One region of the Rhodococcus sp. IEGM 1330 genome, then DNA from elsewhere that is predicted to be linked to it. Evidence: predicted binding sites of a transcription regulator. Region 1 holds the regulator's gene; the other holds the start of a gene.
The links. Region 1 encodes LexA, which represses DNA repair genes until DNA is damaged. Its sites were predicted from a motif close to CGAACANNTGTTCG; they were not measured.
Positions count from the first base shown of each region.

Region 1 (8,870 bases):
GATCACCACCTCGATTCCTTTGTCGCTGAGATTCTTTCGGTCATTGGTCGAAATGTCGCTGTCGGTGACGATGACGTCGATGGATCCCACTCGGGCGAAGCTGACCAGATGCTCGCGGCCGATCTTCGACGAATCCGCCAGCACCACAACGTGGTTGGCCGCCTCGACCATGGCACGCTTTACTGCTGCCTCGTCGCTGTCGGGAGTGGACAGTCCGTGCCCGACGCTGATGGCATTGGTGCCGATGAACGCGACGTCCACGCGGAGCCATTCGAGGGCGCTCAGCGCTTCGTCGCCGACAGCCGCCTGGGTGGTCCCGCGTACACGTCCGCCGAGCAGTCGAAGGCTGACGCTCGACATCGTCGCGGCGCGAGCGGCGATCGGGACCGAGTTGGTCACCAACGTCAGCTCGCGATCGTGAGGAAGCAAACCGGCGAGTCGGCCCGTAGTGGTGCCGGCATCGAACACGGCGCTGCCCCCGACCGGTGGCAGGAAGGACAGGGCGGCGGCCGCGATCGCGTCCTTCTGATCGGCGCGGGTGAACTCGCGTTCCGAGACGCCCGGTTCGAGTGTGGTCAGCGCCGATGCGGGTACAGCTCCACCGTGGACGCGGCGCACGACGCCCATTCGATCGAGAGTGGCGAGGTCGCGGCGCACCGTTTCTGTCGTGACGCCGTAGGTGGCGGAGAGATCGTTGACGGAGACGCGGCCGTGGGTGCTGATCAATTCGGCAATCGCGTGCTGTCGTTCTTCGGCGTACACCTGCGTCTCCTTCCCGGTTGATGTTGCTTTATGTTGTTTTACGCCCGTGTGTGTTGACATGTCAAGGCTTTGGAGTAATCTCGGTCACAACACAGGCAAGCAATTGAGTGCGCCACAGCTCGCCGAACAGTACGAAGACCTTTTGTTCACGCAGGATCCGAGGAGGACCACATGACGGGATCGGTTAGCACCGCTTCGACCGGACACGCAGACACCACAGTCGATGCGGCCGAAACCGGGGCAGCGCAGACCACGCTGCACGGCACGCCCGTCGTGCCCGGTGTCGGATACGGTCCCGTCATTCGTCCCGGTGCCCGTCCGTCCATTCCCGCCGATACCGGCGAGGTTGCCGAGGCCGATCGGGAGTCGGAGAAGGCTGTCTTCGATGCCGCTGCGAACGCCGTCGCCGCTCGACTGCGCGGTCGCGCGGAGCTGGCGACGGGAGCTGCCTCGGAGGTGCTGTCGGCAAACGCCGCGATGGCAACGGACCGCGGTTGGCTCGGGGCCGCGCGCGCCTCGATCGCCAAGGGCAGTTCAGCCGTCACCGCGACAGCGGCAGCGACGGAGAAGTTCGCCGCGATGTTCACCCAGCTCGGCGGACTGATGGCCGAGCGCGTGACCGATCTTCGCGACATCCGTGATCGCGTCATCGCCGAGATCCTGGGTGTTCCGGAGCCCGGTGTTCCGGTGCCGGACGAACCGTCGATCCTGTTCGCCGACGACCTTGCGCCGGCCGACACCGCGGGCCTCGACCCCACCCTGATCGTCGGACTGGCGACTTCGCTCGGAGGTCCGACCAGCCACACCGCGATCATCGCCCGCCAGCTCGGTATCCCGTGCATCGTCGCCGTGGCCGGGCTCGACGACATCGCCGCAGGTACGAACGCATCTGTCGACGGAACCAGCGGCCGCATCGACCTCGAACCCGACGCCGACTCGGCTCGCGCTGCCGTCGTGTCTGCCCGCGACGAGCTCGACCGGGTATCCCAGTGGGTCGGTCCTGGTACCACCGCCGACGGCCATGCGGTCGACATTCTCGCCAACGTCCAGGACGGTGCCGGTGCTCGCGCAGCGCGGTCCAGCGCAGCGGATGGCGTCGGACTGTTCCGAACCGAACTGTGTTTTCTCGACCGCGACTCCGAACCCACCGTCGACGAGCAGGCCGAGATCTATGCCCAGGTGCTCGACGCGTTCGCAGGCAAGAAGGTCGTCGTGCGGACTCTCGACGCCGGCTCGGACAAGCCGCTCAGGTTTGCCACCCATCCCGACGAGGCCAATCCGGCCCTGGGCATTCGCGGCATCCGCATCGCCGAGGCCGACCGCGGGATTCTGTACCGCCAGCTGGACGGCATCGCAGCAGCCGCGAAGGCGACCGATTCCTCCCCGTGGGTGATGGCTCCGATGATCGCAACCGCGCTGGAGGCGAAAGATTTCGCCGCCGACGTCCGTGAACGAGGACTGACACCCGGCGTCATGATCGAGGTTCCCGCAGCCGCGCTGCTCGCCGAGCACATCCTCGAGCATGTGGACTTCCTGTCCATCGGCACCAACGACCTGGCGCAGTACACGATGGCCGCCGACCGCATGTCTGCTCAGCTCGCCGGTCTGACCGATCCGTGGCAGCCGGCGGTATTGGCACTGGTGGCCCACACCGCTGCCGCGGGTGCCAAGGCCGGCAAGCCGGTCGGGGTCTGCGGCGAGGCCGCTGCCGATCCGCTCCTGGCCTGTGTGTTGGTCGGACTCGGCATCACCTCACTGTCTGCTGCGTCGGCCGCCGTCGCGCATGTGGGTTCCAAATTGGCCACGGTCACGCTCGCCCAGTGCAAGGAAGCGGCCGCCGCAGCGCTCAAAACGGACAGCACCGCCGCTGCCCGTGAGGCAGTGAGCGCGATCCTCGGCTGACGCCATAGTCTTTTCCCATCATGAGAAATCTGGGTTGGACGCTGCACGGAAACGGAAAGACCGTCGAGGCCGGGGCGGTGGTGGCACCGGACGAGAGATTGACGTGGCCGCGCACCGTCGGCATCGGGATGCAGCATGTCGTCGCGATGTTCGGTGCCACGTTGCTCGTTCCGACGATCACCGGCTTCCCGGTGTCGACGACACTGCTGTTCTCGGGCATCGGGACGGTGCTGTTCCTGATCATCACCCGGGGGCGCGTGCCCAGCTACCTCGGGTCGTCCTTCGCATTCCTTGCTCCGCTCGGTGCCACCCAGGCGAACGGCCCGGCCGCGCAGCTCGGCGCCGTTCTGTGCGTCGGACTCGTACTCGCGGCCATCGGGGTCGTGGTCAAGATCGCCGGTCGGCGCGTGCTCGACGCCGCCATGCCGCCCGTGGTCACCGGTGCCGTGGTCGTGTTGATCGGGTTGAATCTGGCCCCGGCCGCGACGACGTCGTTCGAGGCGCAGCCCCTCATCGCCGCCGTCACGCTTGTCGCCATTCTGTTGGCCACGGCCATCGGACCGGGACTGCTCGGGCGACTCGGAATTCTGGTCGGTGTCGTCGTCGGTTGGGTGTTCGCCGCGGTCACCGGTGGAATCGCGCAGCCACGCCTCGACGCTCTGAGTGCGGCGAGCTGGATCGGCCTGCCGGAGTTCCGTGGACCGTCGTTCGAGCTGTCGGTGATCCTGGTGGCGCTGCCGGTGGTGATCGTCCTCGTCGCCGAGAACGTCGGACACGTCAAGGCCGTCGCTGCGATGACCGGCAAGAACCTCGACGACGTGGCAGGCGACGCGCTGATCGCCGACGGGTTGGCGACCACCCTGGCCGGAGCCGCTGGTGGCTCGGGCACCACCACGTACGCCGAGAACATCGGGGTCATGGCCGCCACCCGCGTCTATTCGACGGCCGCGTACTGGGTCGCGGCCGTCACCGCGATAGTGCTGGCGTTCTCGCCCAAGTTCGGTGCCCTGATCTTCACCGTGCCCGACGGCGTCATCGGGGGAGCGACCCTGGTTCTGTACGGACTCATCGGGCTACTGGGCGTTCGCATCTGGACCGACGCGAAGGTCGACTTCACCGATCCGGTCAATCTCATGGTCGTCGCTGCGGCGCTCGTCGCCGGAATCGGTGACCTGACACTGGCTGTCGGATCGGTCGAGCTCGGCGGTATCGCGTGGGGTTCCGTCGGCATCCTTGTCGGCTACCCGATCGTCTCGGCGCTCGCGAGGAGTACAGGCAAACGAGGTCGCTAGCGGGGTCGGTCACGGATCGCGCACGTTTTGGTCATCGACCTCCGCTGTACCCCGAACGTACTGTTGGAACGTGACGTCAGTCGTACCGACGACCGCGAATGACACCGTTCACAGGTCGACGTCGGTATGCACCGAACAAGGAGACATTCGTGGAACGCACACTTTTCGAGCCCGAGCACGAGCTGTTCCGGGAGTCGTACCGGAAGTTTCTCGAACAGCACGTAGCCCCCAATCATGCGAAGTGGGAAGAGCAGAACATCGTCGACCGCGGCGTCTGGGTCGAGGCCGGTAAGCAGGGCTTCCTCGGAACGGCTGCGCCCGAGGAATTCGGCGGCGGCGGAGTCAAGGACTTCCGCTACAACGCCATCGTCACCGAGGAAACCACCCGCGGTGGATACAGCGGTATCGGCTTCACCCTGCACAACGACGTCGTCGCGCCGTATCTGATCGATCTTGCGAATGACGAGCAGAAGCAGCGCTGGCTCCCCGGATTCTGCTCCGGCGAACTGATCACCGCGATCGCGATGACCGAGCCGGGCACCGGAAGCGACCTGCAGGGCATCAAGACCAAGGCCGTACGCGACGGCGACGACTGGGTGCTCAACGGCTCGAAGACATTCATCACCAACGGAATCAACGCCGATTTGATCATCGTCGTGGCGTGCACCGATCCCGAGAAGGGCGCACAGGGCTTCAGCCTGCTGGTCGTCGAACGCGACATGCCCGGATTCGAGCGAGGCCGCAACCTCGACAAGATCGGCATGAAGGCCCAGGACACCGCCGAACTCAGCTTCACCGATGTTCGCGTGCCCGCTGCCAACCTGCTCGGCGACGAGGGCATGGGCTTCATCTACCTGATGCAGAATCTGCCTCAGGAGCGGCTCTCCATCGCCGTCGTCGCCGCAGCGGCGATGGAATCGGCACTGGACATGACCATCCAGTACTGCCGCGACCGCAAGGCCTTCGGAAAGTCGATCGGCAAGTTCCAGAACACCCGATTCGTGTTGGCGGAGTTGGCCACCGAAACCACCGCCACCCGAATCATGGTGGACAAGTTCATCGAACTGCTCAACGCAGACAAGTTGACCGTCCAAGAAGCCGCGATGGCGAAGTGGTGGACCACCGAGAATCAGGTGAAACTGATCGACCGGTGCCTGCAGCTGCACGGTGGCTACGGCTACATGAAGGAATACCCGATCGCCAAGGCGTACATGGACTCTCGTGTGCAGACCATCTACGGCGGCACCACCGAAATCATGAAGGAGATCATCGGCCGCGGATTGAATCTGTGATCCGCTGATCCGAAGAACGCAGAGGGCCGCAGCACTATGTGCTGCGGCCCTTCGCGTGTCACTTCGGTGTCGATTTCTACAGCTTGCGCATCACGGTGACGACCTTGCCGAGGATCGCGGCGTTGTTGCCCGGAATCGGCTCGAAGAGCGGGTTGTGCGGCAGCAGCCACACCTCGCCCTTGGACCGCTTGAACGTCTTGACGGTGGCCTCGCCGTCGATCATGGCAGCGACGATGTCGCCGTTGTCGGCCACGGACTGCTGACGAACAACCACCCAGTCGCCGTCGCAGATCGCCGCGTCGATCATCGACTCGCCGACCACCTTGAGCAGAAACAGAGAACCCTGACCCACCAGCTCGCGGGGGAGCGGAAACACGTCCTCGACGGCCTCTTCGGCCAGAATCGGACCGCCGGCGGCGATCCGGCCCAATACCGGTACGAACGTCGGGGTCGGCAACCGATCCTGTTCCTCGGACGCCGGCGATCCGTCGACGGCGGCGGCAGCCTGATCGGCCTGCACCTCGTCGAGACCGCGGACGTCGACGGCGCGGGGGCGGTTGGCGTCGCGCCGGAGGAAGCCCTTGCGCTCGAGGGTGCGGAGTTGGTGAGCGACGGAGGAGGTCGATGTCAGGCCGACCGCATCACCGATCTCCCGAATGCTCGGTGGGTAACCGCGCTCGGTGACCGAAGCGCGAATGACCTCGAGTACCTTCCGCTGCCGCTCGGTGAGACCCGCACTGATGTCGGTGTCGACCTCCATGGCCTTGGATGTCGGTTCCGCGGCCGGCTTACCCGCTGCGGCCTTCGTTGCGGTGGCCCTGGCTCCGGTCGTCTTGGAACCCGTCGTCGTGGAACGCGTGGTCGACCTCGTCGAGGTCTCGTCCTTCATGCTGTCGGCCTCCTGCTGGTGTCCTGGATCCGGTCTGCGGGGTAGGTCTGCGCGGACTGGAGTTGATGGTGTCGACTCGTGGCGTGTGGTTTCTGACACGAATCTAGCGTGTATCAGCTGTTGAATCAAACATCTGTTCGACTCGTGTCGCGTTTTCTACAGACTTTGTCGGAGGCTCGTGATAGAACTTCGAACAAGCGTCCATCGAACGCCTGATCGAACATTCGATCCAACGAGCGAAGTCGAGGTTCCGATGACCATCATCACCGATCGCCCCACCGCCGCCGGTGTCCGTGCCCGATCCACTGTCGTCGAGCGTCGCCGCCGGGCGCGTCCCGTTCTGCAGAGTCCCATCGGGATGCACGGTGTCACGGCACCCCGTACGCAGAGCGCACCGTGCCTCCCGGTCCTCGATCCGTCGTGGACCGATGTCACCGATCGCGAGGAGGCCGATCGCGAGTTCGACGCGACCTCCGCGCACTTCGCGAGTCAGCCGGTTCGGATGCGATCGCTCGTGCTGACCGTGTTGGCGGTCCTGGTCGTGGCAGGCGGCCTGATCGGCATCGCGAACCTGCGGGCCGTTGCCCCCGATGCAGGCGCGCAGCCGGCCGGTGTGGTCGAAGTGCACGACGGAGCTCTCGTCGAGTACACGCCCGGCAGATGACCACCGGCCCCGTCGGGTTCGAGAAGACTGAGTATCCTCGACAGACTGCCCCGATGTGCGTGCTCGTCGTCGGAGCATCGGCTACGACGGAGGATCCCTTATGCATTGCCCGTTCTGCAGGCATCCCGACTCACGCGTGGTCGACTCGCGTGAGATGGACGAGGGGCAAGCAATCCGGCGGCGTCGATCCTGCCCGGAGTGCGGTCGTCGATTCACGACCGTCGAGGCCGCAGTGCTTGCAGTCGTGAAACGCAGCGGCGTGACCGAGCCGTTCAGCCGCGAGAAAGTCGTCAAGGGAGTCCGACGCGCCTGCCAGGGCAGAGATGTGGACAACGATGCGCTGAACCTGCTGGCACAGCAGGTCGAGGACGCCATCCGTGCAGCGGGATCCGCAGAGATTCCCAGCAACGAAGTGGGGTTGGCCATTCTCGGTCCACTCCGTGATCTGGACGAAGTGGCCTACCTGCGCTTCGCTTCCGTCTACCGCTCGTTCAGCTCGGCCGAGGACTTCGAGAAAGAAATCCACGAACTGCGCAAGCACCGCGAGTCCGCCGACATCGACTGACAGTCCTGCCCGTCAGCGACTCTGGTCCGAGATCGCCTTCTCGATGCGCTTCTCCGAGACCGGATACGCCGTACGAATCCCCTGGGCGAACAATCCCACGCGCAACTCCTCGATCATCCAGAACAGTTCCTGTACCCCGGAACTGTTCTTTCTGCTTTCCGGAAGCGAATCCAACAGTCGCCCGTACGACGCGTACACCCGATCGAGTACATCCATCGCCGCCGCGTCACGGCCCGCGCTGCTCGGCAGGGTCGCCAACCGCTTCGTCGCAGCCGCGATATAGCGCGGAAGGTCTGCCAATCTGCGAGAACCGAACTCGGTGACGAACCCGCGAAAGATCAAGCCGTCGAGCTGTTCCCGAACATCATCTGCCGGCTCGCCCGAGGAGGATTGAAGTTGCGCGGACAATGCCAGGGCAGCGGTCAGCACAGGGCGAACCAGGGCGAGCACCGCGGAGGTACGCTGTGGAACCTCCGCGTCGACGAGCGCCCGGAGCTTGTCGAAAGCCTCGGGATCTCGTACCGGTCCACCGTGCGCATCCATCGCTTCCTCGACCGCGAGAGCCCGGCATTCTTCGAGGAGTGCATCGACTCCGCCGTACGGATTCTGGCCGAGGGCAAGGCGTTCGGCGGTCGGCAGTCCGGCCAGCAGTGCCTTGGCTCCCTTCGGGGCCGTCGACAGCAGTAGAGCTCTGGTTCCCGACCGCATCGCGGCCCGCGCCTGCGCGGGCGTGCTGAGAACTCGCACCGCTACGCCCTGTCCTTCGGGCACCAACGCCGGGTAGCCGGTGACCTTCTGTCCGGCCACCTCTCTGGTGACCGTCGACTCCAACCGACCGAGCGTGCCCGAAGTCCAGGCCAGCGAGGGCGCGCGTTCCGCATCACCCACCGCGCTCGCCACCTGACGACCGACTTCCCCGGATAGGTTCGTGCGCAGAACAGTCAGATCCTTGTTGCTGCCCAACACCTTTCCGGACGGATCGACGGCCGCGAACGTCATCTTCAGGTGATCGGGCAGTGCCGCAACATCGAAGTCCTTCGCCGTGATGTGGCACTGCGCAGCCCGTGACAGCTCACGTGCCAAGGCCGTCACCAGAGTTTCCGCGCGCGGCTTCATGACCGCCAACGCCGCGGCCGCGAAGTCGGGAGCCGGAACGACGTTGCGCCGCAGGGCTTTCGGCAGTGTCTTGATCAGTGCGGTCACCAACTCGCCGCGCATTCCGGGAACCAGCCAGTCGAAGCCGACCGGCTGTACCTGAGCGAGGAGAGCGATCGGAATCCGAGCGGTGACTCCGTCGGCCGCCGTGCCCGGCTCGAACTGATACGTCAGTGGGAACTGGATCTCGCCCTGTCGCCATGCGTCGGGATACGCGCCGGTCAGTACCGAGGCCGCGTCGGAGTTGACGACGGTGTCGGTGGTGAAATCGAGTAGGTGCGGTTCCTGCCTGCGTGCCTTCTTCCACCAGGTGTCGAAGTGCCGCGCCGACACCGCCTCTGGGGCGATA
Region 1 is NZ_JAWLSB010000001.1:927,147-936,016, forward strand. Features, by position in the region: gene R4P57_RS04290 (DeoR/GlpR family DNA-binding transcription regulator) at 1-762, opposite strand, end outside; gene ptsP (phosphoenolpyruvate--protein phosphotransferase) at 934-2,664, shown strand; gene R4P57_RS04300 (uracil-xanthine permease family protein) at 2,685-3,956, shown strand; gene R4P57_RS04305 (acyl-CoA dehydrogenase family protein) at 4,106-5,248, shown strand; gene lexA (transcriptional repressor LexA) at 5,325-6,008, opposite strand; gene R4P57_RS04315 (hypothetical protein) at 6,391-6,801, shown strand; gene nrdR (transcriptional regulator NrdR) at 6,902-7,366, shown strand; gene hrpA (ATP-dependent RNA helicase HrpA) at 7,379-8,870, opposite strand, start outside.

Region 2 (8,870 bases), on a different contig from region 1:
CGACGCCCGCGCAAGTGGCCTTGGCCTGGGTTCTGGCGCAGGGCGAGCATGTGGTTCCGATTCCCGGCACCCGACGCACCTCGCGTCTGGACGAGAACGCAGGTGCAGCCTCGCTCACCTTGAGTGCCGATCAGCTCGCTGCCCTCGACGCTCTGCCTGCGCCCGCCGGTGGTCGCTATTGAGATCGTTCGCGTCGAGCCCTCCGCTGATCAGGCCCTCGCCGAGCTGATTCTCGCGGTTCAGAAGGGGTCGTATGCAGTCGAAGCGGGACTGATCGGCGACGACCGAATTCCGGTGCTGCACGAGTCGGTGGACGATCTGTCTGCTGCGCAGGTCCATTGGCTCGTCGCGCGGGAGGGTGACGAAATCCTCGGTGCTGCAGCATGGTCCAATTCCGAGATCGACCGTCTGGTGGTGTCTCCACACGCGCATCGACGAGGCATCGGCAGGGCGTTGGTCGACGCGATGTTGGAATCGATTGTCGCACGACGTGTGCACGTGGCCACCGGGCGAGACAATTCACCGGCACGCAGGTTGTACGAGTCCGTCGGCTTCGTGCATACCGAGGACCGGCAGGTACTGCCCGGGCTGTGGCTCGCCCGCTACGAACTCGTCCGCTGATCGGTATCGGAGTTACGCGGGCGAGCGGCGAACCAGATCAGCGCACCGGTGATCGGCATGAGCAAGACGAGCAGGCACCACCAGAACGCGGATCCACGACGAGCGTGGGTGCTACGAAGAATCGATACCCACGCACTAGCGACCAAACCCAGCCACAGAACCATCGCAGCCATCCACGCGAGATCGAACGCCAACGGCACAGTGGGATTGCTACCGTCCATGGTTCCCACTCCCTTCGCCTCGAATAGCCAGCCTATCGATCTTGCTCGACCCGCCCCCCGGGGGATCGAACCCGACGTCACCTCGAGCCAGCACCGCACTCGTCCGACCGACTACGAACCGTTGACAAAGGGTAGCCTATCCAAATGTCACCTGGAATAATGTCGTCGCTCGCGCTCGACCGCCGAGGGTTCTTTCTGGTCGCCGGGGCGGTTGCACTCGCCACGGCCTGCTCACCCCGGGCCCAGGACGCGGCTGCCGCGACCTCGCAGACAGTACGGATGACGGGCGACGGCTTCGATGTCACCGTTCCCACGCGCCCCACCCGCGTGGTCGTGATGGAGGGGCGAGGGGATCTCGAATTCGCCCTGTTGGCCGGATATCCCATCATTGCCACCGGCAACACCTTCCAGCCCGGCGCGCGTCCCTCGGGACAGTTCGAGGGACTGCTGGACGCGCAGACGGAGGTCATCGGTGGTCCCGACGGCCCAGCGGCAGAGGAGATCGCTGCGCTGTCTCCCGATCTCATCGTGATGCGCGCCAACGGATGGCGGCTCGACTGGTACGGAAACGAGCAGCTGACCAAGATCGCACCGGTCCTCCCCGTCGAAGTCAACGAACCGAATTTCGAGCAGTACACCGTCGACCAGTTCTCGGCCATAGGGCTACTCGACACTGTGCAGCCGGGTCTGGACGAGTACCAGCGGACCATCGACGACGCGGCCACGGTCACGAATGGTCGCAGAATCGCCCTCATCACCAGCGAACCGGTTGCCAAGGGATACGTCATCGTGTGGACCAACTACCTCGGCAACGCGGTCGCCGCGGATATGGGATTCACTGTGCTGCACAACAACCCCGAGGACGAGGAGGGAAACTATCGACTGTCGGTCGAGAATCTGAACCAGATCGCCGACGCGGAGTTCATCTTCCACCAGACCACTGATCCCACCCAGATCGACGGAATCGCCGCGTGGCAGAACCTTCCCGCCGTCGCCGCGGGTCGCAGTGCGGTGCTGGATCCACAGCTGAACAACGGATTGGTCATCACCGCAACCAGTTTCGCGAACAGGCTGATCGAGGTGGTCCGCAGCGCCGGGTGAGGTAGCTTCCGATACATGATCTCTGCCGGTGGCGCGATTGCCCTCGCTTTGTTCGCTATGGCTGTTGTTTCGATCGTCCGTGACCCGAGCACGGGGTTCGTGGCCACATTGGCATGGGTTCTCGTTGCATTCGTTCTGCCCATCATCGGCCCGATCCTGTGGTTCGCCGTCGGCAAGCGCTATCCCTACGGAGCGAGCGGCGGCAATCGATGACGGTTCAGTATCCAGTCGCATCGATGACGGTTCAGTATCCAGTCGCGTTGCGCAGGTCGATGTTCACCAGGTGGCTCACCTGATCGCGGAGCCATTCGACAGCCTGCTGATCGGGCGCGGGCGTGTGGGCCAACAGTGTCCAGCGCAGCCGGGTTTCAGGAGTCAGGTCGAACTGCACCAGGACGTCCGGATGGCTCGGCCACGGCGAGCTCCAGACAACGCGGTCGAACTCGCTGCTCTCGACAATGCGAGGTAGCGGCTGACCCTCGAACATCACCGGCCAGGCAAACCCCTGATTCTTCGGATGCACATCTGGGCGCATTAGTGACTTCCAGACGAAGAAGACAGGCGGCGACAACACCGCAGTCCTGCTCGCGAGAACCATCATCCGCCTACCGTACGCAGGTACCGACTCAGGAGCCCCACTATTTTCGCGCACGACCGGTAGGGCGGCTGCCAGTACCGACGACGGGCAGAGCTGTGCCCTGATGTTGTTGTGGGTCGTCATGCGGGTTGTCGTGGTTCCTCGTCGCCGGTGTCGTTGTGCTGGTCGGGTGGGTACAGCACTTCCTCGGGGTGGTGTGCGTGATTGATCAGCCCACGGCGCTTGGGGTCCATTCCGGTGGGTGGATGCCAGAGGGTGCGGCCCGGATAGCGATGGGCTGCTGTGGTTTTGGTGGTCGCCCACTTGCCTGGTCCGGTGCCGACGAGTGCGTGGTGCATGTCGCAGCCGAAGGTGAGCGAGTCGATGTCGGTGTAGCCGCCGTCGATCCAGTCGGTGACGTGGTGGGTTTGGCACCAGGTCGCGGGGCGGGTGCAGGAGGGGAAGCTGCAGCCGCGGTCGCGGGCGATGAGCACGATCCGTTGGTCGGCGGAGGCGATGCGTTTGGATCGACCGAGGTAGAGCGCTCTGCCGTGGTCGTCGAAGATCGTCAGATAGTGGTGGGCATGAGAGGCCATGCGGATGGCGTCGCGGATCGAGACTCGTGATCCGGTGGCGGTCATGGCGTATCCGCAGCCGGCTTCCAGATCTTTCAGGGTCATGGTGACGATCGCGGTGACAGGCAGGCCTCGGTGGGTGCCGAGGGTGCCGGAGGCGAGTGTCTGACGCAGTGCCAACTTGAGGGCGTCGTGGTGGCGTTCGCGTTGGGTGCGGATATCGCGCGCGGCGGCGTCCCGCGCTGCTGCCTTGTCCGCGGCATCGTCGTCGACGCCGGTGTCGGTGTCGGATCCGAGGGTGTCAGATCCGAGGGTGTCGCCGGAGTGAGCCGTGCCGTCGGGCTCCGTGCCGCAATTACAGTCGAGACCACCTTCGCAGTCGCAGTCGGTACCGCCTCCGCAGTCGTCGTCACCGCAGTCGTCGTCACCGCAGTCGTCGTCACCGCAGTCGTGATCATCCGCGCATTGGCCGTTCCCGTTGCAGTCCGTCCCATCCCACAGGCCTGCGTCACTGGACCCGGCATCGTGTGGAGTGGGCTCGGGCTTCGGCGCAGTGACGCTGCCGCTCCCGCGGCTTCCGCTGTCGTCGTCGCTGCTGGTTTCGTCGTGGACGACCGATGTCGGGTCGGCGGGGTTGTTGACTCCGGGTTTCGCGGCTTTGGAGAACAGGGCTTCGAGGTAGGCGCGCAGCTCGGGGTCGACGCAGAAGTTTCCTTCCGACATACCGTCGGCACCCTGCTCACCGAGATACAAGAACGCATCCCGTCGCTTACACGGCTTCGGCGGCTTCCCGTCCTCGTCCTCGTCCTCGTCCTCGTCCTCGTCGTCGTCGTAATCGCCGTCGGGGTTGAGGATCGAGTCCAGATGCGCCACCAACGGCGCGAAGTCGTCGGGCCGTCTGGTCGATGCGTAGCCCACCAATTGCTCTTCGGCGAGATCCCGCGTCTGCGGATCCACACTCGACGGCAGATGGCGAAAGAACTCGCGAATCATCTGCACATGCTTGGCATCGAGCAACCCCGCCCGCAATGCTGCAGCGGTGCGCGGCAGTAATGCGGGTAGGACTTCACCGGACAATGCGGTCCGGTCACCCAACTCCGCAGCCAGACGCAACCGAGCACCGGCGGCGCGTGGGGTGATCCGCAGCATCCACGCCACCGAGCACGGCACCGACCCCGGATACACATCGAGACCGTGTTGAGCGATCAGCTCATTGAGCCAGGTGTACGAGTACGCGGCCAACGACCGGGTCATCGTCTCCATCCGCTGAATCACCGCACGCCGGTCGGCATTCGTCCACGACACCGACGCCTGACCCGCCAACTCGGCGACCGCGGATTCCACTGCGGCTACCAGTGCAGACAAGTCGGGATCGGACACCTCAGGGGCGGGCGGCACCGTCTCGATGCCGTCCACCCCTGATCCGCCGTCCCCCGAAAGCATGAACAGAATCTATCGCGACCCACCGACACGTATTCGAACATGCGTTCCTATCCGACCAGCGATACCTCAGATCGCCGCGACGACTGGCACTTGATTCATATGCCCGCACAGGTAGTTCCAAGCCCCCTTTTGGAGAGGTAGCGTCACGCTTACGGATCACATCGGTCGAGGAGCGGGAGCTGGAACCGATCGACACCAGAAAGGGCACACCATGAGCGTGCGACCGTCCAGCGATCCAACTGCCGCCGACTGGCTCGTCCACGCCAATCGTGATTGGTGGGACCTCGCCGTCCGAGGCCCGCTGGGGTACGAAAGCTACGCACGGCTACGGTTCATTCCCGATCCGGCGCACACGGATCAACGTGAGGGCGAGGTTGGCGTTCCATACGACGAGCGTTCAGAAACAGATCAATTGGCAATAGTCGTCGCGATGCTGGCGAAGCACACTTCGACACCAGCGGACTGTTACTTCTGCGTGTGGGAGGGAAGGGGAGGTCTCGAGGCTCGTGGTGCCGCGCGAATCGACCTTCCCGAACGGGAAGCGTTCCTGTTCCGAGGACCTGCGCTGGACCTGCTGAACTGGGAGCAGGCACTCGATCCCCCGGGCCCCGAGGGTCTGCCGATTCCCTCTTTCGTCTGGCCCGCCGACCGCTCGTGGTGCATTGCCAACGACGTCGACCCCCACTTCGCCACCATCGGTGCCAGTTCAGCAGCGATCGAGGACATTCTCGCTGATCGTCGAGTCGACACTGTCATCGACGATCCTGCCCGTCCACAACCCTCGTACAGCCATTGAGACCCCATCGAACCGAGTGGTCGGAAGACTCTCTGCAACAGGATGTTTCGGAGGCGTACTGGGTGAACGACAGCCTGAACGTCGTGGCCGATACGACGGTGGGCTCGCTGGTCCCCACAGTGTTCGACGCCTATACCCACATCCTGTATCCCCTCCGTGACAGCACGCTTCATTCCACTCCGGCGAAACCCGTTGCGCCCTGGCCTGATCAGCTGGCGGACATCCTCGAAGTACTCACTCGGAGTACGACAACACCGGATGAGTGCTGGTTCGCACTCTGGGAAGGCAACACCGCTCTCGACGGCATTCGCGAGATGGCACCGACCGCACACATCGCCGGCTACAACTACTTCCTGCTGAAGGGACCGGTCTCGCACGCAGCGGACACCCTCGGAGGACTGTCACCAAACCTGTGGTGGCCCGCCGACCACGCATGGTGCATGGCTCAGCACTTCGACTTCCCGTGTGCATATCTCGGAGGCAGCACGGATACCGTTGCGGACCTTCTCGCGCTCACAGAGATCGAATCCTCGCCGCTTCGCGTCGACCAGATCATCACTGCGGCCGACGACGAGAAGCAGTAGCCACCCGACGATAGATCTCGACCACCGACGCTGCAGTCAGAACTGCGCTCGCGGCGCTCCCATTCCCGGGTCGATTTGGAACGGTCCGCTGGCCGAGGGCGCAATCGGGAAATCGAAGATCGCAGTGGGGATGTACACCGTGGCACAGGAGTTCGGAATGTCCACCACCCCGGACAAGCGTCCTTCGATCGGAGCCGAACCCAGTAGCAGATATGCCTGCTCGGGGCTGTAGCCGAATTTGGTGAGGTAGTCGATCGCATGCATGCAGGCGTTCTGGTACGACAGGTCGGAGTCCAGATACTTCTGCTCACCGTCGACGGTCACCGAAATACCCGAGAAGGCAATCCATTCCGAGTACTGCGGTGCGGTGTTTCCGGGCATGAAGATCGCGTTTTCGCTCACTCCGTACGTTTCCATGCCGCCCTTGATCAGATCGACGTGCAAGTCCATGAAGCCACCCATTTCGATGGCACCGCAGAACGTGATCTCCCCGTCGCCCTGGGAGAAGTGCAAGTCGCCGAAGGACAGCTTCGCGCCCGGAACGAACACCGGATAGAAGACGCGGGTGCCCTTGGTGAGGTTCTTGATGTCTTGATTGCCACCGTTCTCGCGTGGCGGTGCCGTGCGCGCGGCTTCGCCTGCAACGCGGGAGAATTCGTCACCGGTCAGTGATCCGAGGATTGCACCGTCGAGCTCGGGTGCAAGAGCCAGTGGCGGGACACGATTCGGGTCCGTTGCGATCAAGGCACCTTCACGGGCGTTCCACTTCGCCAACAACTGCGCCGAGGGCGCAGTACCCATGAGGCCAGGATGGGTGATGCCGGTGTACTTCACGTGCGGCACGTGGCGAGATGTGGTGGTCTGCCCGGAAAGTCCCAGATCGCCTTGTACGCGTCGGGGAACCGATCGGTGAGGAACCCGCCGCCGTTCTCCTTGGCGAAAATTCCCGTGTAGCCCCAGCCCTGCCCGGCCAGCGGACCCGAATCCTCTTGCGGGATCGGCCCCACGTCGAGGATGTCGACGATCAGCAGGTCGCCGGGCTCGGCTCCCTCGATGTGGAACGGCCCGGACAGCGTGTGCACGTTGTTGAGCGGCGCATTCAGAATGTCCTCGGCGGAATCGTCGTTGTGTATGGCCCCGTCGAACCATTCACGGCAATGGGCTCGAAAGGATGTGCCGGGTTTGACCGTGACCGCCGCCGGGATATCAGGATGCCATCGGTTGTGACCGACGACCTCCTGCTCGGTGAAACTCTTCGTCGAGTCGAGCGGAAACAGCAGTTCGGGCACGAGGCACCTCCGGTTGCGCGGATTCTCCTGCCTCGATCATTGCACCGTCGTGGTGCATCCGGTCGGATATGCATGTAAAACTTGTATGACGTTGCGCCGGAACGTTGCTGATGCACCGCATCGCGCTACTCTCGGAGGTGTGCCGACCTACAGCTTCCGCTGCGCACAGCGTTGCGCCCCCGTCGAACAGAGATTCTCCATGGCCGACGCGCCCTCGCAGGTGACGTGCCCGGAGTGCGGAGAGGTAGCCGCACGACAGATCTCCTCGCCTGCTCTCGGACGAGGGAACAGCGCCGCGATGAAGGCGCACGACGCCTCCCGCGCCACCGCAGACACACCTGCCGTGGTCTCGTCCCTCCCACAACAGAGCCGATCCGCAACCAGGACGACGTCGAACCCGCTCCATCGCCGCCTGCCGCGCCCCTGACGACTCGGCGTTTCCCTTTCGTGCCGACAGGGAAGTCCGACGCTATGCCCACGCTTCCAGCTCCCCCGTCGATTGCCGACGGCTCCACCACCGAGGACGTCGTCGCCTGGGTTGCCGAGCATCTGGGCGATCTGACGCGCGAGGGACCGGATGGCATCACGGCGGGTGGCATTCGCGGCGGGCAGTCCGCTGCCGATGCCGCCCTGGCCGGGCTCGATATCACCGGATATGCGCGCGATCGCAGCACCGTTCTTCCGGTGAATCGCCGCGGCGCAAGCCGCATGTCGCCGTACATTCGCCACGGGCTGCTGATGCTGCGAGAAGTCTGGGACGCGGTGTCCGACGCTCCTTCACGCGACCGTTCCCGCTATCGCGACGAACTGATGTGGCAGGAATACGCCCGCCATCTCTACGCGCGCACCGGATCGGATCTCGGCCGTTCGCTACGCCGTGAGCAGCCGCGACCCCAGGGTTGGACCGCGCAGCCGTGGCCCGAGGAGATGAACTGCATGTCCTCGGTGGTGGGCGAATTGCACGAGGACGGTTGGCTCGTCAACCAAACTCGCATGTGGCTCGCGTCCCAGTGGGCGGTTCGCGCCGGAGCGACGTGGCGCGACGGGGAGGACGAGATGTTCGCCCACCTGCTCGACGGCTCCCGCGCCGCCAATCGCCTCGGCTGGCAGTGGACCGTCGGTACCGGAAGCGGCAAGGTCTACGGATTCAGCCGGTGGCAGGTGAACAAGAGAGCACCGTCGCTGTGCCGCAACTGCGCGCTGAAAGATGCGTGCCCCATCGAGAACTGGCCCGACGACGATCTCGGGCCGGCTGTCGACGGTCCCGATCTGAACAAGGGTCCGATTCCCGCCGGCCCCGCCCACGTGGAAGGCACTGGTGCAGAACAGGTGTGGATCACAGCAGAGTCGCTCGGCACCACAGACCCAGCACTGGCCGCCGAGACCGACCGGCCCGCGGTGTTCGTCTTCGACGAACCGCTTCTGCGGACACTGAGGCTCTCCGGCAAGAGGCTCGTCTTTCTCGCCGAGACGCTCGGTGAGATCGCATCGACCCGCCCGTTGGAGGTGCGCCGCGGTCGAGTTGCCGACGAACTCTCCGGACGCGACTTGGCTACCACCTGGGCGCCCGTTCCCGGCTTCTCCCGCATCGCCGACGCCATAGCCCCGGTCGAGTTGCATCCGTGGCCTTGGCTGGTGCGTCCCACCACGTCCTCGGTCCGTT
Region 2 is NZ_JAWLSB010000002.1:300,776-309,645, reverse strand. Features, by position in the region: gene R4P57_RS06385 (aldo/keto reductase) at 1-182, shown strand, start outside; gene R4P57_RS06380 (GNAT family N-acetyltransferase) at 169-621, shown strand; gene R4P57_RS06375 (PLDc N-terminal domain-containing protein) at 603-842, opposite strand; gene R4P57_RS06370 (ABC transporter substrate-binding protein) at 987-1,943, shown strand; gene R4P57_RS06365 (PLD nuclease N-terminal domain-containing protein) at 1,959-2,156, shown strand; gene R4P57_RS06360 (hypothetical protein) at 2,188-2,544, opposite strand; gene R4P57_RS06355 (HNH endonuclease signature motif containing protein) at 2,661-4,538, opposite strand; gene R4P57_RS06350 (hypothetical protein) at 4,750-5,334, shown strand; gene R4P57_RS06345 (hypothetical protein) at 5,397-5,918, shown strand; partial or broken gene fmdA (formamidase) at 5,955-7,207, opposite strand; gene R4P57_RS06335 (FmdB family zinc ribbon protein) at 7,347-7,634, shown strand; gene R4P57_RS06330 (FAD-binding domain-containing protein) at 7,679-8,870, shown strand, end outside.
Region 2: R4P57_RS06355 (HNH endonuclease signature motif containing protein) is a predicted target of LexA. The motif match lies at 4,573-4,586, and genes of this name have one in related genera.